Regions from separate parts of the Rhizobium sp. WYCCWR 11152 genome, predicted to be linked through region 1. Evidence: riboswitches for the same ligand, from Rfam matches in the RefSeq annotation. Region 1 holds a riboswitch; the other holds the start of a gene.

Region 1 (11,554 bases):
TGAAGCGCGAATTCGGCGCCTCGATCATCCTCATCACCCACGACATGGGCGTCGTCGCCGAAATGGCCGACCGTGTCGTCATCATGCAGAATGGCCGGATCGTCGAGCAGGGAACAGCGCTCGCCGTCTTCCAGCGGCCGAAGGAGGCCTATACCCAGCAATTGCTTGCCGCCGTCCCGAGGCTCGGCGCACTTGCCGGCACCGACCGCCCGCCGCGCATCACCCAGCGCGCCGTCGAGACGCTGCATCCGGACCGCACGCCGGTTCTGAACGTGCGCGACCTCACCGTCACCTACGGCAATGCCGCAAGCCGGTTTTTCAAGGGCAAGCCGCCGGTCGCGGCCGTCGATGGCGTTTCCTTCGATATCCTGCCGGGTGAAACGCTCGGCCTCGTCGGCGAAAGCGGCTCCGGAAAATCGACGACGGGCAAGGCCGTGCTCGGCCTCATCCCCTTCAAGGGCAACGTCCTGATCGACGGCCGCAACATCGCCGGCCTCAGCCAGCGTGAGATGCGGCCCGTGCGCCGCTCAGCGCAGATGATCTTCCAGGATCCCTATGCCTCGCTCGACCCGCGCATGGCCGTCGGCAAGGCGATCGGCGAACCGATGATCATCCACGGTATCGGCAACCATAGCGAACGGCAGGACCGCGTCGCCGAACTGTTGCGCCGGGTCGGCCTGACGCCTGATGCGGCGACGCGCTATCCGCACGAATTTTCAGGCGGCCAGCGCCAGCGCATCTGCATCGCCCGGGCACTCACGCTAGAGCCAAAGCTGATCGTCGCCGACGAGAGCGTCGCAGCCCTGGACGTCTCGGTGCGCGCCCGGGTGCTGGACCTGCTTCTCGAACTGCAGGAAACGATGGGGCTCGCCTATCTCTTCATCTCCCATGACATGGCCGTCGTCGAGCGCATGTCCCACAACGTCGCCGTCATGCGCGCCGGCCACATCATCGAAACCGGCACACGGCGGGATATCTTCGAGAACCCGAGGGATGACTACACCCGCGCGCTGATCGCCGCAGTTCCGATCCCCGATCCGGAGGTCTATCGGGTGAAAGGGGTTCATGTATGAGCGCATTGCCGAAGCGAGTGTAGATCGGCGATCTTAAAGTCATTCGGACATTTAGTAAATATAGAGCTGCATTTCAGAAATATATTGCACCTATGGTTGTCACTGCTATTCTCCAAAATGGGAGGAGAACCGCATGGCGAGAGGGCCGCAGCCAGCACGGCCCCGGAGAAAATCCGAGGGCAATATTCAAGAAAACCTCGTCAAGACGCGGATCGGGGGCGATCTCTCGTCGTTCATGAAGGGCAAGACGGATCCCCCCAAGGGGATTGGCAAGGCGAAGCACTTCGATGTCATCATAGAATTCAACCGCGACTTTCCGGGCGGCGGCACGGCGGCGCGGCAACTCTTGTTCGAAGCATTCCTGTTGTACCTCAACAGAATTGGGGCGACTGACGAGAGCAACAACCTGTGGCGTTTCGGCATGTCCCCGCCGCTCGGCATGCCTGCGGTCTCGGAGGACAGCAAACTGGACCTCTCGCAGATGTTTTCGAATGGCAGCAGGATCGCCGCCAAATCCCTCTGGACCGACAGCTACGCCTTCGCGACCCTGACCCGGGAAGCCATTGACCGGCTTTCGAGCTGGACAATGCCCCAAAAGGATGACGACAAGAATAAGGGTGAAACCAAAAGCGGCAGCAAGAATAAGAAGACACCACTCGTCTACAAGATCTGGTGCGATCACGAGATCAAACGCTGCGTCTACGAATCCGTCAGGACAATCAAATGCGATGCGGCGCATGCATCCTTCGCAGCCAGCGGAAAAGGCGTTGTCTGGGCAGTGGCCGATACCGGCATTGACGGGACACATCCGCATTTCAAAACACTGAGAACGCTCGATCTGCCGGACGGCCTCTTTCATCGGGATTTCACGGCCGACAATCCGGACCCGACCGTGGCGTCGGCTGCGGCGCTGATCGATAGTGCCGGCCATGGAACCCATGTTGCCGGCATCATAGCCGGCCGCACATCCGTGCTGGACGAACCGAAAACGGACGCGGTCAAGAAGATCTGCGTGAAATCGGAGGTGCGCAACGAAAATGGGACCAAATCAACCGTCAAGGATACTCATGACGGCGTCATCACCGGCATGGCACCGCACTGCAAGCTGTTGAGCCTGAAAGTGCTGGCCAATGAGAAGCAGGGCAAGCTCAGCAATCTGCTGGCTGCGATCGGCTATGTCCAGCGCTCGAACGACTACGGGCGCAACATTAAGATCCACGGCATCAATCTCAGCCTTGGCTATCCGTTCGATCCGGTCTGGTTCGCGGCAGGGCAAAGCCCGCTCTGCGTCGAGGTCGACAGGCTGGTGCGTTCGGGCGTCTGCGTCGTGGTCGCGGCCGGCAATGCCGGCTACGGTACGGTGACGCAATTCTCAGGCGCGCCGGAGCGCGCCTCCCATAGCGGCACGATCATGGATCCCGGCAACGCAGCGCTCGCCATCACTGTCGGCTCGACGCATCGCGATATGCCGCATACCTACGGCGTCTCCTATTTTTCCTCCAAGGGACCGACCGCGGATGGGCGCATGAAGCCAGATCTCGTCGCACCCGGCGAGCGCATCATCTCATGCGCGCTCTACAACGGTGCGAAGTCAGGCGAAGTGCCGTTCCGGGAGGATACCGGAACGAGCATGGCGACGCCGCATGTCTCCGGCGCGATCGCCGCGTTCCTCTCGGTTCGGCGTGAATTTCTCGGCCAGCCGGAACGCGTCAAAGAGATCTTCATCGGCGCCGCGACCGATCTCAAGCGGCGGCCGGAGTTTCAGGGCGCCGGCCTGCTCGATCTGATGCGAACGCTACAGGCTGTGTAAGGAGGACATATGGACACGCTTGGACCCTCGCCATTCCTATGGCTCGAATTCGACAAGACTGGCGCGATCGATCCCGCGACGGCGACAAGTCTCGCGGCGTTGCTCAACCAGCCCGGAACGACCGATCTGGTGGTCATGTCGCATGGCTGGAAGAATACCAAGGACGATGCCCGCAAGCTCTACGGAACGCTGTGGGCGAACGCCCGCAAGAAGCTTGCGCCCGACAAGGCGAGCCACACCGTCGTCGCCGGCGTCGTCTGGCCCGCCAAGGCCTATCGCACCGATTTCGACGAACAGACACTGGTGACGCCAGGCGGCGGCGGAACGCTGGCGGCAGACGGGACGGCGGCGGACCCTGAGGATCTTGACGATGAAGCCTTCAAAAACGTGCTGAAGGATTTCAAGGATCTCTTCGGGCAGGATGGCGCCGCAACGGCCCAAACGGCGCGGGCTGCAGCGAAGACGCTCGATGAAACGACATCGTTTTTCCTCGTCAAGAACGGCAACGAAGCACTCGGTTCTCCGGGAACGGATTCCGAACTCAAGGCGGATTCAGCGCCGATTGCGCTCGCCACGGACGATGCCACCAGCGCCAAAATGCTGATGGAAGCTCTCATCGCGGCGCCGACATTTAACCTCGAAAGCTCCGTCGGCAAGGCTCAAGGGCTCGGCGACGTCGTCTCGGGCCTGATCTCCGGGCCGAGAGCGGCGGTGGCGCGGTTTTTGAACCAGCTGACCTATTACGAAATGAAGAAACGCGCCGGCATCGTCGGCGAGGCTTTGACGAAAAGCGTGCTATCGAAGCTCGTGCTGCAACAGCCGATCCGCCTGCATCTCGTCGGCCACAGTTTTGGCGCCCGGCTGGTCGCGGCGGCGGCAAACGGGCTCGCACCGATCCCGAAGCTGGAATTCTTCTCGCTCACTTTGCTGCAGGGCGCCTTCTCGCACAATGGCTTCGCTAAAGAGATCAAGCCGGGCCTTGCCGGCGCCTTCCCCGACGTCGTGGGCAAACCGACCGGCCCGATCTGCATCACCCACACCCACAACGATCTCGCCTGCACGCTCGCCTATGCGCTGGCGTCGCGCCTGTCGCGCGATATCGCCAAGAGCATCGGCGATGCCAACGACGAGTTCGGGGCGATGGGGGCGAACGGTCCGCAACACCTGAAGGCGGGACAGGCTGTCGAGGACGATACGGATGCCGTGTTCGCGCCGCAGGCCGGCAAGGTCAACACCTTCCTGGCGGACACGTACATCATCAAGACGGCGGCGTCGGATGCCCATAACAATGTCGACAACGAGGATGTCGGACGGCTGTTGGCAAAGATCGTCAGCTGATCGCCTTTCGTAAAAAAACGCGCGGCGCTGTCAGTCGTGGAATTGTCATTTTCAGGATGACATCAGTCCCGTTCTCTGCGAAAAAGAGCGCGATGAGAGACAGGGGCGTTCGTCGACAGACGGGCTGAGAAGCACCCTTCGAACCTGAACCGGATAATGCCGGCGGAGGGAGTCGCTCGGGGTCGCGGCATCGCCCGCACGAACCGCCCCGTGCCCGCCCCCGCCTGAAAGGGGCCACATGCAGACCAAAACCACACCAGGAGCGATGCTGAAGGCGATGCGCGAGAAGCCGCCGCTCGTTCAGTGCATCACCAATTACGTCGCCATGAATATCGCCGCAAATGTTCTGCTCGCCGCTGGTGCCTCGCCCGCCATGGTGCATGCCGCGGAAGAAGCCGGCGAATTCGCCGCGATCGCCAGTGCTGTGACCGTTAATATCGGCACGCTGTCGACGCAATGGATCGACGGCATGCAGGCGGCTGCGAAGGCGGCGACATCAGCCGGCAAGCCCTGGGTGCTCGATCCGGTCGCCCACTATGCGACGGCTTTCCGCCGCAACGCGGTCGCCGAACTGCTGGCCCTCAAGCCCACGATCATCCGCGGCAACGCTTCCGAAATCATCGCGCTTGCCGGCGGGGAGAGCCGCGGTCAGGGGGTCGACAGCCGCGATCCGGTCGAGCAGGCGGAAGGTTCGGCGCGATGGCTCGCTGAGCGTCAGCGGGCGGTGGTTGCCGTTACCGGCGCCGTGGATTTCGTCACCGACGGCGAGCGGGCCGTGCGCATCGAAGGCGGATCCGCTCTGATGCCTCAAGTCACCGCGCTCGGCTGCTCGCTCACCTGCCTCGTCGGCGCCTTTGCCGCGACGGCACCCGAGGATATCTTCGGCGCGACGGTCGCGGCACTTTCAACCTTCGCCATCGCCGGCGAGGAGGCCGCCCTTGGGGCGGCCGGGCCTGGGTCCTTCTCCTGGCGCTTCCTCGATGCGCTGTCCGCGCTCGACGCCGAAACGCTTGACGCCAGGGCAAGGATATCAGCCGCATGAAGGCTTTCGATCTTTCGCTCTATCTCGTCCTCGACCCCGATCTCTGCGCCGGGATCGGCATGGTCGAAACCGCGCGCCTTGCCGTTGCCGGCGGCGCGACCATTGTACAGTTGCGCGACAAACATGCCGGCACCATCAGGATGATCGAGACCGGCCGCGCCTTGAAACAGGCGCTGGATGGGACCGGCGCCCTCCTCATCGTCAACGACGACGTCGAGGCGGCAGTCGCCATCGGCGCCGACGGCCTGCATATCGGCCAGCAGGACATGGATGCGCGCAAAGCGCGGGCGATGATCGGCCCCGAGATGATCCTCGGCCTATCGGTCGAGAGCGAGCCGCTTGCTAACGCCGTCGATCCTGGCTTTGTCGACTATACCGGCGTCGGACCGGTATTTGCGACGCCGACCAAGACCGATCACAAGCAGCCGATCGGCTTTGACGGCCTTGCAAGGCTGGTAAAGGCCTCACCGGTGCCATCTGTCGCGATCGGCGGGCTCAAGGCGGATCATGTCGCCCAAGTGTTTGCCGCGGGCGCCCGGGGGCTTGCCGTCGTCTCCGCAATCTGCGGCACGCCCGATCCCGAAGCGGCCACACACCGCATCGCTGCAGAAATTCGAAAGGCCCGCGCATGATCCGCAACGTTCTCTCGATCGCCGGCTCCGATCCCTCCGGCGGCGCCGGCATCCAGGCCGATCTCAAGGCCTTTTCCGCCCGCGGCGTCTACGGCATGGCGGTGCTGACCGCTCTGACGGCGCAGAACACGCAAGGTGTCAGCGGCGTGCACCTGGTGCCGCCGCAATTCGTCGCCGACCAGATCAATGCCGTCTTTGCCGATGTGCGCGTCGATGCCGTCAAGATCGGCATGATCGCCAATGCCGGCATCGCCGACGCTGTTGCCGGCGCGCTGACTGACCACCGCGACATTCCGATCGTCATCGACCCTGTCATGATCGCCAAGGGTGGTGCCGCCCTGCTCGCGCCCGAAGCGGTCGACGTGCTGACCCGCCGGCTGCTGCCGCTGGCCACGCTTCTGACCCCGAACCTGCCCGAAGCCGCAGCCCTGCTGCACCAGCCGGTGGCGACAAACCGTGCTGAGATGGCGGAACAGGCCGAGCGCCTGCTCGCGCTTGGCCCGGCCGCGGTGCTGGTCAAGGGCGGCCATCTCGACAGCGACCAGAGCCCTGACGTGCTTGCCACGGCCGCCGGCCTTCACTGGTTCGAAGCCAGGCGTGTGCCGACCAAGAACACCCATGGCACCGGCTGCACGCTCTCCAGCGCGCTGGCGGCCGAGCTCGCCAAGGGCGCCTCGGCGCAAGAGGCGGTCGCTATCGCGAAGGACTACCTCGCCGGCGCGGTCGCGGCAGCCGGACACCTCACCGTCGGCTCCGGCCACGGCCCGGTGCAGCATTTTCATGCGCTTTGGAAAGAGGGCGAATAGGCGCTCGCTCAACCAATATTCCGCCAATCGAAACAGCCCGGCCTTTCCGGGGCGGTTTTGCGTTCGGCACCTACTTTGCGTTGAAACCCTGGGGACAGCGGCGGCTCGCGCCTTTGGCCGTTTGAAAAACCTTGTTGACAAGCCCGGTCAGATGGCCAAGTCTATGACACTAAAAGGGGATATGTTCCGCAATAACGGAATAACTGGAGGAGTGACGGGTGCCAGACCTGCTTGTGAGCCTATATTCCACTGAGCTCGCCGACCTGAAACGCAAAGCCGACGACGTCGGCGTCTCCATCCGTGCGGCCCTCCCCCCGGAACTGCATCTTATCGTCGGCTGGGTTCGCCAACGGTTCAGCGAGAACTGGGCGAGCGAAGTCACAGTCGCCTTCTCCCGCCAGCCGGTTGCCTGCCTGATTGCCGTTGAAGGCGGCAAGCTCCTCGGCTTTGCCTGCTATGACACGACGGCGCGCGGCTTCTTCGGCCCGACCGGCGTCGACCCCGACGCACGCGGCAAGGGCATTGGGCTCGCTCTCTTTTCCGCCTGCCTTCAGACCATGAAGACGCTCGGCCACGCCTATGCCTTCATCGGCGATGCCGGGCCAGTCGATTTCTACGCCAGGACCGCAGGCGCAACCATCATCCCCGCCCCCGATAAGGGCATCTACGAAGGCATGCTGCGAAGCGCGCCGAAATGACCATCTGATCCCGGAGTTACAGAATTGTCCTCGACCCCGCTCGCCCTTTTCGTCGGCCTTCCGAATCCCACTATTTCGGATGATGAATTCGCCCTCTTTCGCGAAACCAATCCGCTCGGCCTGTTCGTCGGCCGGCGCAATCAGCGCGAGCCGGAGCAGACGAGGCGCCTGATCGAGCGCTTCCGCGAAGCCGTCGGCCGCGACGACGCGCCTGTCTTCACCGACCAGGAAGGCGGCCGCGTGCAGCATCTCGATGCCGGCCCCTGGCCGCTCTTCCGCAGCTTCGGCCAGTTTGCCGAACTTGCACGCCGCGATTTCGATCTCGGCAAAAAAGCACTGCGCCTTTCCTCCCAGGCCATGGGTGCGATGATGACGGAACTCGGCCTTTCGAGCGGCTGCTCGCCCGTTCTCGACCTCGTCTTCGAGACGACGAGCGCGGTCATCGGCGCCCGCTCCTTCGGCCCTGATCCCGATTTCATCGCTGCCCTCGGCCGCGAGGTGGTCGATGGCCTTCTCGAGACCGGCAACATGCCCGTCATCAAACATATTCCCGGCCATGGCCGCGCGACGCTCGACTCCCACAAGGAGCGTCCGGTCGTCAATGCCAGCCGCGAGACGCTCACAGCCACCGATTTCAAACCCTTCGTCGCGCTGAAGGATACGCCTTGGGCCATGGTCGCCCATGTCGTCTACTCGGCCTATGACGCCGAGCTGCCGGCGTCGGTCTCGCCGATCATGCACGACGTGATCCGCAAGGACATGGGTTATGACGGCGTACTGATATCAGACTGCATCTTCATGGAATCGCTCTCCGGCACCCTGCCGGAGCGCGTCAAGCAGGTGCTCGACGCAGGCTTCGACATCGCGCTCCACAGCCACGGCGACATCCCGGAAAGCGAAGCCGCCGCCAAGGCTGCCCGCCCGCTGACTGAGGCCGCCCTGCAGCGGATCGCCGCCGGCAAGGCCCGCCTCGGCAATCTCAAGATCGATGTCCGCGCCGCCCATGCTGAAGTCGAAGACATGTTTGCAAGCGCGCTGGTCTCCTGACCGGCACCTCATCTCTCACCGCATAAGAAAAGGGGAATAAACCATGAAAAAATATCTTCTTGCAGCCGCAGCAATAACGCTTTTTTCGGGATCCGCCGTGGCGCAGACGGTCCTCACAGTGAATATCGAACCGGCGACGACTTGGGTTCGCAACTTCAACCCGTTCAACCAGACCTCGTCGCGCCAGTCGACACTCGACTTCATCTACGAGCCGCTGGTCGTCTTCAACCGCTTCGACAGCAACAAGCCGGTCTATCGCCTGGCCGAAAGCTTCAAACTCTCCGACGACCTGAAGAGCATCGATTTCAAGCTGCGCCCGAACCTGAAATGGTCGGACGGCAAGCCGCTGACCGCAGCCGACGTCAAGTTCACCTATGATTACCTGAAGAAGTTTCCGGCGCTCGATTTCGTCAGCATCTGGACCTTCATCACCGACGTGCAGGCCGTTGACGGCCAGACGGTGCGCTTCACGCTCGCCAATCCGAGCTCGCTCGCCGCCGAGCAGATCTCGCAGTTGCCGATCGTTCCGGAACATGTCTGGAAGGATGTCGCCGATCCCGTCACCTTCGCCAACGAGACCCCTGTTGGCAGCGGCCCGCTGACGGAGGTGCCGCGCTTCACCGGCCAGACCTACGACCAGTGCCGCAACCCGAGCTACTGGGACAACGCGCACCTGAAGGTCGATTGCATGCGCTTCCCGCAGCTTGCCGACAACAACCAGATGCTGACCGCAACGGCCGACGGCACGCTCGACTGGGGCGTCTCCTTCATTCCCGATATCGACAATGTCTATGTTTCCAAGGATCCGGCGCATTTCCACTATTGGTATTCGCCGAGCAGCATGGTCGCCTTCCTGTTCAATCTGGAAACCGCAAACGAGAATAACAAGAAGGCCTTCAACGACCTGAAATTCCGCCGTGCCGTCTCGATGGCGCTCGACCGCAAGACGATGATCGACGTCGCCGGCTACGGCTATCCGACGCTGAACGAAGATCCCGGCCTGATGGGCGAACTTTACAAGAGCTGGGCGGACCCGTCCGTAAAGGCCGACTTCGGCAAGTTCGCAACCTATGACGCCGATGCCGCCAAGGCCCTGCTCGACGAGGCAGGCTACAAGGACAAGGATGGCGACGGCTTCCGCGACAATCCGGACGGCAGCAAGATCTCCTTCTCGATCATCGTCCCCAGCGCCTGGACGGACTGGATCGACACCGTCAACCTCGCCGTCGAAGGCATGCAGGCGGTCGGCATCGACGCCAAGATCGAAACGCCGGAGGAAGCCGTCTGGACCGGCAATCTCATCAACGGCTCCTTCGATGCGGCGATCAACAGCCTGCCGGCATCGGCTTCGCCCTATTACCCCTACAAGCGCGCCTTCAGCGCTTCGGACAAGGGCAAGACCCGCTTCACCGCGCAGCGCTGGTTCAACCCGGAGGTCGAAAAACTCGTCACCGAGTTCACCCATACCGCCGATCTTGCCAAGCAGAAGGACGCGATGAACAAGGCGCAGCGCATCGTCGCTGAAAACATGCCTGTCATTCCGGTGTTCAACAATCCGAACTGGTATCAGTACAACACCAAGCGCTTCACCGGCTGGTCGACCAAGGAAAACCCCTTCGTCAATCCGTCGATCTCGCGGACCAACCCGGCACGCCTGCTGAACCTCCTGGCTCTCGAGCCGGTCAAGTAAGCATCGCAATCCTCGGGAGCGGCGTAAAGCGCCGCTCCGTCACGACGGAGTCCCCATGGCTTTCCTGCTTCGCCGCCTCGTCTTCTACATGGCAGCCTTCATCGCGGCAGCGACAATCAATTTCTTCCTGCCTCGTCTGATGCCGGGCGATCCCGTGCAGATCATGTTTTCGAGTGCCGGCACCGAATTGCCGCCGGAAAGCCTGCAGGCGCTGAAGCTCACCTTCGGCTTCGTCGACGGTCCGCTCTGGCAGCAGTATCTCACTTATCTCGGTAGCATCTTCACCGGCGATCTCGGCCGCTCGATCAAATATTTTCCGCTGCCGGTCACCTCGGTGCTCGGCCATGCCCTCGTCTGGACCGTCGGCCTGATGGGCACGGCGACGATCGTGAGCTTTGTGCTCGGCACCTTCCTCGGCATCGTCGCCGCCTGGCGCCGCGGCAGCACGTTCGATGTCATCGTCTCCGTCGGCGCGATCTTCGCCACCTCGGTGCCGGCCGTCGTCACCTCGCTGATCGTGCTCTTCATCTTCGGCTTCACGCTCGGCTGGTTTCCGAACGGTTATGCCGCCGACCCATCGCTCGATCCGGCCTTCAGCCTGCAATACATCGGCAGCCTCGCCTATCACGGCATCCTGCCGATGGTGACGCTCTGCACCGTGCTGATCGGCGGCTTCACCGTCACCATGCGCAACAACATGATCAACCTGCTCGGCGAGGACTATATCGTCATGGCCCGCGCCAAGGGCCTTTCCGACCGGCATGTGATGCTCTGGTACGCAGCGCGCAACGCCCTGTTGCCGACCGTCTCCAGCCTTGCCATCGCCATCGGCACCATCCTCGGCGGTTCGCTGGTGACGGAGGTCGTCTATAACTATCCGGGCCTCGGCAACATTCTCTACCAGGCGATCCTCGCCCGCGATTACCCCGTCATCCAGGGCCAGCTCCTCATCATGACCGCGACCATGCTGATTGCCAATTTTATCGTCGACGTCAGCTATGTGCTGCTCGACCCGCGGCTGAAGGGAGCGTGAGATGAAGACCCTGCTTCGAAACCGCAAGGCGCTGATCGGCCTGGTCATCATCGCCTTCATCGTCCTCGTCGCGATCGCAGCGCCGTTGCTGACGCAGTACGATCCCGCCGCCCGCACCGGGCGGCCGCATCAAGCGCCATCACTCGACCATATCCTCGGCACCACCCGCATCGGCCAGGATGTCTTTGCCCGGCTGATCTACGGCGCCCGTACTTCGCTTGCCGTCGGCTTCGGCGCCGGCCTGCTGATCACACTCGTCGGCACCGCACTCGGCATCATCTCCGGCTATCGCGGCGGCAAGACCGACGAGATCATCAGCTTCTTCACCAACATGGTGCTGGTCGTTCCGAACCTGCCGCTGCTGCTCGTGCTCGCCGCCTTCATC
Region 2 (11,554 bases), on a different contig from region 1:
GACCAACGACATCTCACCCCTGAGAACGTTGAAAAGCTGCGGCAGCTCGTCGATATTGGTCTTGCGCAGCAGCGCGCCGACGCCTGTCACCCGGCTGTCGCCCTTGACGGTCTGTTGAATGCCGCTGGGATCGCAAGCTTCCGCGCGCATCGACCGGAACTTGAAGACCGTGATCTTCCGGCCGTTCAGCCCCCAGCGGATCTGCCGGAAAAACACCGGACCGCCATCGTCGAGTTTGATGAAAAGAGCGATTGCCAGAAAAAGCGGCGCCAGCACGATGAGGGCGCTGAGTGAGGCGACGATGTCGATCAACCGCTTCACGCTGAGCCGCACAGCCATCTTTCTTTCGATAAGGGAAAAGCTATCCGGCTGGCGAACGTTGGAGTTCGCTATAACCAGGGTCTTGGTTTTGTCCTGACGCTGAGACGGATCGAAGCGTGGATTCGTCTTCGAAGTAAAAGCATTCATTACGCAAGGTCCACAAGTTTAGATGCGATACTGAACAACATGGAGACAAATACATGGTCACGTATCGTTTGTCATCGGTATAAATAAGAATTTGATAACCCTAAAGATGCCAAAAATGGGAGTATTCCGCGTTAACCTTAACGCCTGTAGTTGCGCTTACGGGAAATTTATACTTTGAAAGGAGTAGCCCGATTGGGTTGACGAGATGTCAGCCGGTTGCCGAAATCGATCGCCGGTTTTTCCAGCAGGAAGTAGCTGAGGGTTGCGACCAGAAGGATGAGCGCTGCCGCCAATCCGCAAGACTGCAGCCAGCCGGTAACGACATTTTCCGAGGAAACGCCGAACGAACCCGGGTCGAGCCTCTGGATCAATATCAGAATGATCTCCTGCCAAATATAGATGCCGAAGGAGATCTTTGCGATATAGCGGACAGGAGCGTTGTCGAGCAGCCTGCCCAGGTGTTGCGAATGGCTGAGCGAAACGAGCGCCGTTGCGACCGCCAGCGGAAAGACCGGAAAACCGTAGGGGATTTCGAGCCAGCCGTAAGCTTCGGCAGAGCCGCCGGGCGATATGACGAGGCGGTAGGCGGCAATGGCGAGGCCGAGGAGCGCTGCGGCATCGAACCAGGAGGAGCGCCTTCTTGGCAGCATGACCTCGACGCCGGCGGCAAGCGCGCCGAGCGCGAAGACGGCGAAGAAGCCGATCGGGTTATATCTCGGCATCCATTCCTTCGCCCCGCCCTGCAGGCCGTACTGCCAGCCGCGTTCGATGTCGTCGAGCGGAAAGAGGGTCAGGATCAGCACATGGGCGAGGAGTACGCCCGTGATGACGCAAAGCCAAGCGAAGCGGGTAAGCAATGGGCGCTGCCTGAGGAATGGCAAACGAAACAGCAGGAGAAAGCAGACCGGCAGGAGCACATAGCTGGTGACCTCGAAGGGAATGGACCAGAGCGGCCCGTCGGCTTCGACAGGAAACAAGGTGCGCCAATGCCACTGGCTCATGAACAGCAGCCCGGAGACGTAGCGGAGCACAAGCTCAGGCGTCAGCGGCAGGGCAAGCAGCGTCAGGCTGAGGGCGAAGCCGGTGGTGGCGGCGAACCAGAAGCCCGGAGCGATGCGCGCCATCCTGCGGATCGTATAATGCCGCAGGCTCGGCATGTCGCTGCCCGCGTCGAGCGCGCGCCAGAAGGGATGGGCAAGAAGGAAGCCGCTGAGGACGAAGAAGATGGCGACGCCGAAATTGCCGAAGCGGAGGATGTTTGCGGTCGGTCCGAGTTCATCAGGGATTCTGCGCATATCCAGCCGCAGCGCGAAGTGGTGGGCGAGCACCAGCAGACAGGCCGTCGCGCGCAGAAAGTCCGCTCCGGCCAGTCTCTCTTGTAGTCGCATCCTGCCTCCCCACCTTGCCCAGAGCATGATGCCGAAAAGTGTGAGTGGTTTCCGGACGACATCATGCTCTACTTCTTTGATTTAGATACGGATTCGGACCTTAAGCCGATCCGGCCTAAGATCTGAATCCGTATCTAGGATTTTGCAGCGGAAAGCCGCGACGGGCAAGGCAGGCGTTGGGCTCAGTCGAGAAGTTCGTTGGTATAATAGGTGGAAAAGTCCGGCTTCTCCTTGAGTGCGGCGCCATTCGCATCGACCAGAATACCGTTCTCCATCAGGAAGCTGCCGAGGGCCTCGGCTTTTGCCGGGTCGAGCTTACCGATCACACCGGCTTCGGATTTCAGGAAGTGCCCCTCGATCAATGCCTTCTGAGAAGCCTTTACCAGTTCCGTATTCATCAGTGCGCCGTTGCTTCCAGAGATCAGCAGGTCGCAGGCTTCGTCGGGATGGTCGACGGAGTAGGTATAACCCTTTCGTGTCGCCTGGATGAAGGCGCGGGCGTGTTCCCGGCTTGCGGAGAGATAGGCGTCGCTGGAGACGATGACCGTCGTCTGCTCATCGGGAATGCCATAATCGGAATAGTGGAAGCGGCCGATCTTCCGGTTTTCCAGTTCGGCAGCGATGCCTTCCCAGGTGTAGATCTCCAGCGTGAAATCGATCGAGCCATTGTCCAGCGCCTCGTAAGCGGAGGTGCCGAGGGTGACGGTCTTGACGTCGCCTTTGCCGCCGTCATTGCGGATCATCGCGGAGATCAGCGCGCTCTCCCAGGTGCCGCCAAAGCCGCCATAGGTCTTGCCGTCGAGGTCTTTCGGGCTCTTGATGTCGTCGCGTCCGCCCTTGAAGATCAGGCGTGCGGTTTCCGTCTGGACGACGCCGTAGACCATCTTCACGTCACCGCCGCCAGCGCGCTGCGTCAGGGTCTCGATCTCGCTGCTGATGCCGAAATCGGCAACGCCGTTCGACACCAGCGTTCCGGCGCTGGTATCGGTGAAGGGAAGAATCTCGACATCGAGCCCGGCATCGGCATAGAAGCCCTTCGCCTTGGCGACATAGATGCCGATATGGTTGGTGTTGGGCGTCCAGTCGAGCGCGATGCGAACCTTTGCGGGCGCCGATTGGGCGAAGGCGGGGTGGCCGGCGAGGCTTGCCGCGATGGCGGCGAAGATCGTCTGGCGACGGGTGAGAAGCAGCATGGTGACCTCCTCAGGTCTCTAGAGCATGATGCCGAAAAGTGTGAGCGGTTTTCGGACGACATCATGCTCTAACTCTTTAACTTAGAACAGGATTCAGATTTTAGGCCGACCGGTCTAAAATCATCCTGTTCTAGCGGATGAAGCAGGGTTTGCAGGATTTCGGTTTCGATCGCCTGGGCCGCCGGCGAGCCGAGATCGGCAATGCTTCTCGGACGGGGCAGGGGAACGCGGAATTCGCGGATAATACGCGCCGGACGGGCCGAGAGCACGTAGATCCGGTCGGAAAGGAACACGGCCTCGCGAACATCATGGGTGATCAGCAGTGCCGTCCAACGGTGTTCGGTCCACATGCCCTGCAGCCATTCCTGGATCTGCGTGCGCGTCAGCGCGTCGAGGGCGCCGAAAGGCTCGTCGAGCAGCAACATGTCCTGGGTCTGGACGACGGTGCGCAGCAGCGCGGCGCGCTGGCGCATGCCGCCTGACAGTTCGGAGGGATAGTGATGCTCGAAGCCTGCGAGGCCGAAGCGCTCGAACAGAGGCGCGACGGCGGCGCGGGCCGCGCGGCGGCTCATGCCGCGCACCTCGAGACCGAGTGCGGCATTGTCGATGATCCGGCGCCAGGGCATCAGCGCATCGCGCTGCGGCATGAAGGCGAAGGAATGCGGCGCCTGTTCCAGCGGCGCGCCCTTGAAAAGCATGGTGCCGGAATCGGGCCGAAGCGCCTGTGTCAGCAATCTCAGTACCGTCGATTTTCCGGAGCCGGATGGGCCGACGATCGAAACGAACTCGCCGCTTTCGACAGCGAGTGAAATATCGCCCAGCACCTTCATGCCGTCGAATGACTTCGAGATGTTGTGCAGTTCAACCATTGCATCGCTCATCGGCGCAGCTCCCCGGATTGTTGCCAGGGCATGACGAGGCGCTGGATCAATAGCGTCGCTCCGAAGAGGCAGAGTGTCAGCACGGCGCTGACGACGACGGCGGCGAGCACGAGATCGGGGCGGAAGTTGTTCTTGGCGTTGAGGATATAGATCCCGAGGCCGCGGGCGGCACCGGCATATTCGGCAAAGATCGCGCCGACGACGGCATAGGTGATCGAGATCCGCAGGCCGGCGAAGAAATAGGGCAGCGAGGAGGGAAGCCGTGCCAGGCGGAAAATACGCCAGCGGCTCGCCTTCATCGAATTCAGCAATTCGGCGATGTCGCGATCGGTCGATTCATAGCCCTGCAGCAAGGCGACGAGCAGCGGGAAGAAGGTGACGAGCGCCACCAGCAGGATCTTCGGCAACAGGCCGAAGCCGAACCAGAGGACGACGAGGGGGGCGATCGCCACCAGCGGCAGGGTCTGGCTGGCGATGAAGATCGGCAGCAATGCCCGGCGCATGAAAGGCACGAAATCCATGAGGATCGAGGCGGCGAAGGCGAAGGCAAGCGACAGGGCGAAACCACCGAGTGTCGCGCCGAGCGTCGGCCAGGTGTTTGATATCAGTGACTCGCGGTTCAGCCAGCCCTGGATGACGATGCGCGAAGGCGCCGGCAGGATGGACGGTTTGATGCCGGATAGATCGACATAGAGTTCCCATGCCGCCAAGAAGGCGCAGCCGGCGAGCAAGGCGGGTATGCCCCGGTAGAGAGCGGAGCGGAGCGCGGCAAGGCGCGAATCCGATGGTTTTGACGGTGTCATCAGCGTTCGATTTCAAGCTTTCGTCGGGCACTGCATAATTCCTTAAATCGGAATCGATTTAAGGATAAAATTATGCAGCAATTTAAAGTGTTACAGCGTCCTTTGCGCGTCTGAAAAGACGCGCGGCGCTGTATTGGCCGACACCGTGATGTCGAGGGTCACATGCCCTTCGGGTTCGCCGAAGCGAAAGAAGGCCTCACGAATGGTGGCGAAGACCGCGCCGGCATCGCCAGAGAGCCTGGTGCAGAAATTCTTGGCACGGTCGAAGGTGCCGGAGCGCTTCAGGAAGTCGATGCAGCCGTAGATCTCGTCCATATGGGTACCGGTGCCCATGACGTAGAGCGAGAATTGCGCGGCGGTCGGCTGTCCGGTCTCGGCAGTGGTTTCAATGGCGGCAAGTGCGGCTGTTATACGCTCGGCAAGCGGCTCCGCCTGGCCGAGGGAGGGGTTGATGCCGCAGATGGCGTCGTCGGGTTCGCCGGGGCAGCCGCGTGAAACGGCAGCGGACAGCACGCAACGCTCGCCGGTCTTTGCGGCGGCGATGAAAAGATCGTGCATGGCGGCGAAGAGAATGTCAGGCGGGCCGACCAGCAGTGTGGAGATGTCATCGGTCTCGATGCGCAGCCGGTCGCGATAGGGATCTAGCGCCTTGACGGCATCGAGAATGATGCCGACGAAATTGTCGGACATCGGATAGAGTGACACTTGTGCGCCTGAGAACATCTGAACCTCGCTCCGCTGGCATTACCCAGATCAGCTTTGAAGGGTCCAGAGGCTTGCGCCTCACATCTCAGCCCCGGCAATACGGAGCTCCCCTGTTATTTGCGCGGAAACTATCACCGGGGGTTTCTCCCCGCAACCGCAAAATTGCGAACCCGTCCGTGCGGTCGGAATGAGCCTGATGTGACGGGAAACACCCGGACGGAGGTCCTGTCCCGGTGTTCCCAATGGTTCCGTACCTGCCGGGAACGGAACCGGAGCTTCCTGCCTCAGGCGGCTAGCGCATAACCCCGAAAATCGGAATCGGTTTTCGGAAAGGATTATGCGTAGATTCAAAGTGATAGAGCGTCTTTAGCGCGTCTGAAAAGACGCGCGGCGCTCTATGTCGGCATAGGGACGATTGCTGCGGGCGGTAACAAGCGCCCGTGTCCACCATTCCAGCCCTCGCCATCATCTGGTGTTTGCATGCGTCGCTCCTTGTTGCGATTGAACTTTACGATTGCGGGAGCAAGGGTTATAAAACCTCAACTATTCTTGAGGTCAAGAGGTGATGGATACAATTCCGGCAGCGCCGCTCGGCAAGCTCCTGACGGTTGGCGAAGTGGCGGAGCGCAGCGGCCTGGCCGTCTCGGCGCTGCATTTTTACGAGACCAAGGGGCTGATCTCGAGCATCCGCTCCCGCGGCAATCAGCGGCGCTATGGGCGCGATGTGCTTCGCCGGCTCGGGATCATCAAGGTGGCGCAGCGTGTCGGCATTCCGCTTTCGGAAATCCAGGCGGCGTTCGAGTCCTTGCCGCAAGGACGCACGCCGACCGTCGCCGACTGGCAGACGCTGTCGGCGCTGTGGAAGGATGATCTCGACGCGCGAATCAGGCGGCTTAGCCTGCTGCGCGACCGGCTGACCGGCTGCATCGGCTGCGGCTGCCTGTCGATCGAAAGCTGTCCGTTGCGCAACCCCTGCGACCGGCTCGGCAAGGAAGGGCCGGGCGCGCGGCTTCTGGAGACCGAAAACTAACCCCTGTTTTCACCGGGAAAGATCGATACGCGCCTTTCTTTCAGTCAGCGCGCTCATATGTTAATGGCGAATGACACAACCGGCGGCACTGTCCGCGAGGAGGACGGCTTCGTGTTCCATCCCAGACTGTTCGAAAATCGCAATGTCGTGGTGACCGGCGCCGGCCGCGGCATCGGCCTTGAAGTGGCCCGGCAGTTCCTGGACTGCGGCGCGAAGGTGATCGTCCATACCGGGCGCAAGCCGGGACGCGACCTGCCGGATTTCCTGCTGACGGCTGAATCCGAAAGACGGGCGCTGCTGCTTAATGCCGATTTCTCTGCAGTCGGTGGGGCAGCGCAATTTGCCGAGGATACTCTCGCCTTCTTCGATAAGGTCGATGTGCTGGTCAACAATGCCGGCACCATGCTTGGCCGTTTTCCCGCCGCCACGCTCACCGATGCAGAATATGAGGCGGTCGTGCGTCTTAACCAGACATCGGTGGTGGCGCTGACGCGGGCGCTGCTGCCGGCATTGAAGGCGGCTAGTGGTGCTGCCATCGTCAACACAGTTTCGATTTCGGCGTTGACCGGCGGCAGCCCCGGTTCCTCGATCTATTCGGCCTCGAAAGCCTTCGTTGCGACCTATTCCAAGGCGCTTGCCCGCGAGCTTGCACCGGACGGCATCCGCGTCAATTGCGTATCGCCGGGAACGATCGAGACGGATTTCCATGAGCGCTATTCCTCGCGCGAAAAGCTGGAGCAGACGAGAAAATCCATCCCCCTGCAGCGGCTCGGCACGGCGGAGGATTGTGCTCCCGCCTATCTGTTCCTGGCGGCTCCCTCGCTCTCGGGCTACATCACCGGACAGGTGATCGAGATCAATGGAGGTCAGCTTATCTGCTGATTTGTTTGGACTTTTTTTGACATTTCATCACTTTTGACCAATTCGCTTGTGCGAATATGCTATTGTGCTGATCTACTCATTGCCTCCCTTCCGAGATACCCGATGCCGTTGCCCAAACCCGAGCCGGGGATGTCCGGCCAGGAATTGCACAAACTCGCTGGAAAAGCCCATGAAGCGAGCGATCTGCTGAAAGCGCTAGCGCACCCGACCCGACTTCTGATCCTCTGCATATTGGCGAACGAGGAACGCACGGTGGGTGAAATCGAAAATATCCTCGGCATCCAACAGGCAATGGTTTCGCAGCAGCTGGCGCGGTTAAGGCTCGAAGGCCTGGTCCATACGCGCCGCCAGGGCAGGCTGGTCTATTACAGCATCGGCAATGTCAGCGTGCTTGCCTTCCTCGAATCGCTGTTCGATCTTTTCCCGGCTGCAGAAACAGTTAGAGCATGATGCCGAAAAGTGTGTGCGGTTTTCGGACGACATCATGCTCTATTTCTTTGATTTAGATCAGGATTCAGATTTTAGGCCGATCGGGCCTAAAATCATCCTGATCTAGAGATCGCCCTTGCGGAGCACGGCTGCTGCGTCAAAGATGAACTGACCCGGATGATGTCACGCCGGATCGGGAGACCGGATGATCGACAAGCTGGAATTCTTCATCGCCCTTGCCAATGAAAAGCATTTTGGCCGCGCCGCGGAGGAGTGCGGGATCTCGCAGCCGACGCTTTCGGCCGCCATCCGGCAGCTCGAGGATCAGCTCGGCGTCATGCTGGTGCAGCGCGGTTCGCGGTTCCAGGGGCTGACGCCGGAGGGGCAGCGCGTGCTCGAATGGGCCCGGCGCATCGTCGGCGATGCCCGCACCATGCGCGAGGAGATGCGCGCCGCGCGCCGCGGTCTTTCCGGCCACATCCGCCTCGCCGCCATTCCGACCGCGCTCGCGATGCTGTCGCGCATCACCACGCCTTTTCAGGAGCGCCATCCCGGCGTGACCTTCTCGATCGTCTCGCGGAATTCGCTGCAGGTGCTGAGCATGCTCGAAAACCTCGAAATCGATGCCGGCATCACCTATCTCGAAAACGAACCGCTCGGCCGCGTCACGACCGTTCCCCTTTATGCCGAGCGCTATAATCTGATCACGGCTGCCGGCAGCCCGCTATCTGATCGCGACAACGTGACCTGGCGGGAGATCGGCGACCTTCGGCTTTGTCTATTGACTGCCGACATGCAGAACCGCCGGATCATCAACCGCCACTTGACGGAAGCAGGCGCCACCGCGCATCCGACGCTCGAATCGAACTCGATGATTGTGTTGTTCTCGCATGTCAGGACTGGACGCTGGGCGAGCATCATGCCGCGCAACGTCGCCAAATCCTTCGGATTTCCAGTGGAAATCCGCATGATCCCGATCGTCGAGCCGGAGGCGCATCATCTGGTCGGCCTTGTTGCGCCTTATCGCGAGCCCTTCACGCCGCTTGTCTCGGCCTTGCTGCATGAAGCGAGAGTGCTCGTGCAAGATGAAGAACTTTGATAGAGAAAACCTATCAAGCAACGAGATAGCTTTATTGATCGCCGGCTGCTTCCCTGAGATGGTGGTGACGGAATAGCACTCGGCCGGGGGAGGCCCGCTATTTCGCAACGAGCAAGCCGCTGGGAGGGCTGCCTTATGACCATTCATATCGCCGAAGGCGATATTGCAGCACGCACCCGAGCCATCGTCGCCGATCTTCGCTTTCTCGAAGGGCCGTTGCTTCCCATTCTGCACGAGGTTCAGCAGGAATTCGGCTATGTGCCGCAGGAAGCCATGCCCGTTATCGCGGAGGAATTGAACCTCTCGCGCGCCGAGGTGCATGGCGTGGTGACCTTCTATCACGATTATCGCGACCATCCCGCCGGCCGGCATGTGCTGAAGCTCTGTCGCGCCGAGGCTTGTCAGTCGATGGGCGGCGATGCGCTGGCCGAACGTGTCAAGGCGCTGCTCGGCATCGATTTTCATCAAACGACGCTCGATGGCGGCGTGACGCTGGAGCCGGTCTACTGTCTCGGGCTCTGCGCCTGCGCGCCGGCAGTTATGCTCGACGGCGAGGTCTATGGCCGGGTCGACGATCAGACGGCGGCGGAACTCGTCGCGGAGGCACGCCGATGACGGTCAGGATATATGTTCCGCGCGATGCCGCAGCGCTGGCGCTCGGGGCCGAAAAGGTGGCAAAGGCGATTGCCCAGGAGATCGCCGCCCGCGGCTTCGATGCCGAGATCGTGCGCAACGGCTCGCGCGGAATGTTCTGGCTGGAGCCGCTGGTGGAGGTCGAGGTTGCCGGCAAGCGCATCGGCTACGGGTCGGTGAAGGCGAAGGATGTGCCTGATCTGTTCGATGCCGGGATGATTGATGGAGGCGAGCATCGGCTCTGTCTCGGGGAGGTTGAAGACCTCCCGTTCCTCAAGGAACAGACCCGCCTGACCTTCGCCCGCTGTGGCGTCACCGATCCGCTTTCGCTTGGCGATTACGAGGCGCATGGCGGTCTTGCCGGCCTTCGCCGCGCCATCTCGATGACACCAGTCGATATCGTCAAGGAAATCACCGATTCCGGCTTGCGCGGTCGCGGCGGCGCCGGCTTTCCCACCGGCATCAAGTGGAAGACCGTTCTCGATGCCGCCGGCGAACGCAAATATATCGTCTGCAATGCCGATGAGGGCGACAGCGGCACCTTTGCCGACCGGATGATCATGGAGGGCGATCCCTTCGTGCTGATCGAGGGCATGGCGATATCAGGGCTCGCGACCGGGGCGACCAAGGGCTTCATTTATACGCGTTCGGAATATCCGCATGCGATCGCTGTCATGACCGAGGCTGTCGGCATCGCACGCCAGGCCGGCATTCTCGGACCATCGGTGCTCGGCTCCGGCCGCGCCTTCGAAATCGAGGTGCGCACCGGCGCCGGCGCCTATGTCTGCGGCGAGGAGACGGCGCTGCTCAACAGTCTCGAGGGCAAGCGCGGTATCGTGCGTGCCAAGCCGCCGCTGCCGGCGCATAAGGGGCTGTTTAACTGTCCGACCGTCATCAACAATGTGATCTCGCTGGCTTCGGTGCCCGTCATCATGGAAAAGGGCGCGGCCTTCTACCGCGATTTCGGCATGGGCCGCTCACGCGGCACCATCCCGCTGCAGATTGCCGGCAATGTCAGATATGGCGGCCTCTTTGAGACGGCCTTCGGTCTTTCGCTCGGAGATATCGTCGACAGGATCGGTGGGGGGACGGCGACGGGACGGCCGGTCAAGGCCGTGCAGGTCGGTGGACCGCTCGGCGCTTATTTCCCCCGGGCGCTGTTCGACACGCCGTTCGATTACGAATCCTTCGCCGCCAAGGACGGGCTGATCGGCCATGCCGGCATCGTCGTCTTCGACGACACGGCCGATATGCTGAAGCAGGCGCGTTTCGCCATGGAATTCTGCGCCGTCGAAAGCTGCGGAAAGTGCACGCCCTGCCGCATCGGCTCGACGCGCGGCGTGGAGACGGCCGACAAGATCGCTCGCGGCATCGAGCCGGAAAAGAACCGGGTGCTGCTTGCCGATCTCTGCAACACGATGAAGTTTGGCTCGCTCTGTGCGCTGGGTGGGTTCACGCCCTATCCTGTGATGAGCGCCATGACGCATTTCCCCGAGGATTTTTCGCCGGCACCTCTGGTGGAGGCGGCGGAATGACGCGTTTTTCATGGAACGCCTGCGCTGACCTCACCATCTCAAGCAAGGAGACCCATCATGTCTCTCATCCATGAAATCGACTACGGCACCCCGGCTTCCAAATCCGAGGCCATGGTGACGCTTACCATCGACGGACAGCAGATCAGCGTGCCGGAGGGCACCTCGATCATGCGCGCCTCAATGGAGGCTGGCATCAAGGTGCCGAAGCTCTGTGCCACCGATATGGTCGATGCTTTCGGCTCCTGCCGGCTCTGCCTCGTCGAGATCGAGGGCCGCAACGGCACGCCCTCCTCCTGCACGACGCCGGTGGCGGCAAACATGGTGGTGCACACGCAGACGGGGCGATTGAAGGATATCCGCCGCGGCGTGATGGAACTCTATATTTCCGACCATCCGCTCGACTGTCTCACTTGCGCAGCCAACGGCGATTGCGAATTGCAGGACATGGCAGGCGCCGTCGGCCTGCGCGCTGTGCGCTACGGCTATGAGGGCGACAATCACGTCAAGG

What was found. Region 1 has a riboswitch for thiamine pyrophosphate ahead of thiM (hydroxyethylthiazole kinase). Riboswitches for the same ligand answer to the same signal wherever they lie in the genome.
Region 2: linked by a shared signal. The riboswitch ahead of G9X67_RS27875 (YkoF family thiamine/hydroxymethylpyrimidine-binding protein) and the one ahead of thiM (hydroxyethylthiazole kinase) in region 1 are both predicted to bind thiamine pyrophosphate.

What each region holds. Positions count from the first base shown of each region.
Region 1 covers NZ_JABFCP010000003.1:93,657-105,210, forward strand. The annotation lists gene G9X67_RS02890 (ABC transporter ATP-binding protein) at 1-1,073, shown strand, start outside; gene G9X67_RS02895 (S8 family peptidase) at 1,207-2,883, shown strand; gene G9X67_RS02900 (hypothetical protein) at 2,893-4,221, shown strand; TPP riboswitch at 4,313-4,409, shown strand; gene thiM (hydroxyethylthiazole kinase) at 4,460-5,263, shown strand; gene thiE (thiamine phosphate synthase) at 5,260-5,895, shown strand; gene thiD (bifunctional hydroxymethylpyrimidine kinase/phosphomethylpyrimidine kinase) at 5,892-6,701, shown strand; gene G9X67_RS02920 (GNAT family N-acetyltransferase) at 6,920-7,399, shown strand; gene G9X67_RS02925 (glycoside hydrolase family 3 N-terminal domain-containing protein) at 7,424-8,446, shown strand; gene G9X67_RS02930 (ABC transporter substrate-binding protein) at 8,490-10,136, shown strand; gene G9X67_RS02935 (ABC transporter permease) at 10,192-11,169, shown strand; gene G9X67_RS02940 (ABC transporter permease) at 11,171-11,554, shown strand, end outside.
Region 2 covers NZ_JABFCP010000020.1:82,478-94,031, reverse strand. The annotation lists gene G9X67_RS27900 (sugar transferase) at 1-468, opposite strand, end outside; gene G9X67_RS27895 (acyltransferase) at 636-1,856, opposite strand; gene G9X67_RS27890 (ABC transporter substrate-binding protein) at 2,039-3,049, opposite strand; gene G9X67_RS27885 (ABC transporter ATP-binding protein) at 3,118-3,930, opposite strand; gene G9X67_RS27880 (ABC transporter permease) at 3,927-4,733, opposite strand; gene G9X67_RS27875 (YkoF family thiamine/hydroxymethylpyrimidine-binding protein) at 4,824-5,456, opposite strand; TPP riboswitch at 5,447-5,560, opposite strand; partial or broken gene G9X67_RS35450 (FMN reductase) at 5,805-5,894, opposite strand; gene soxR (redox-sensitive transcriptional activator SoxR) at 6,004-6,468, shown strand; gene G9X67_RS27865 (SDR family oxidoreductase) at 6,580-7,350, shown strand; gene G9X67_RS27860 (metalloregulator ArsR/SmtB family transcription factor) at 7,453-7,800, shown strand; gene G9X67_RS27855 (LysR family transcriptional regulator) at 7,985-8,878, shown strand; gene G9X67_RS27850 (formate dehydrogenase subunit gamma) at 9,014-9,493, shown strand; gene G9X67_RS27845 (NADH-quinone oxidoreductase subunit NuoF) at 9,490-11,046, shown strand; gene fdhF (formate dehydrogenase subunit alpha) at 11,104-11,554, shown strand, end outside.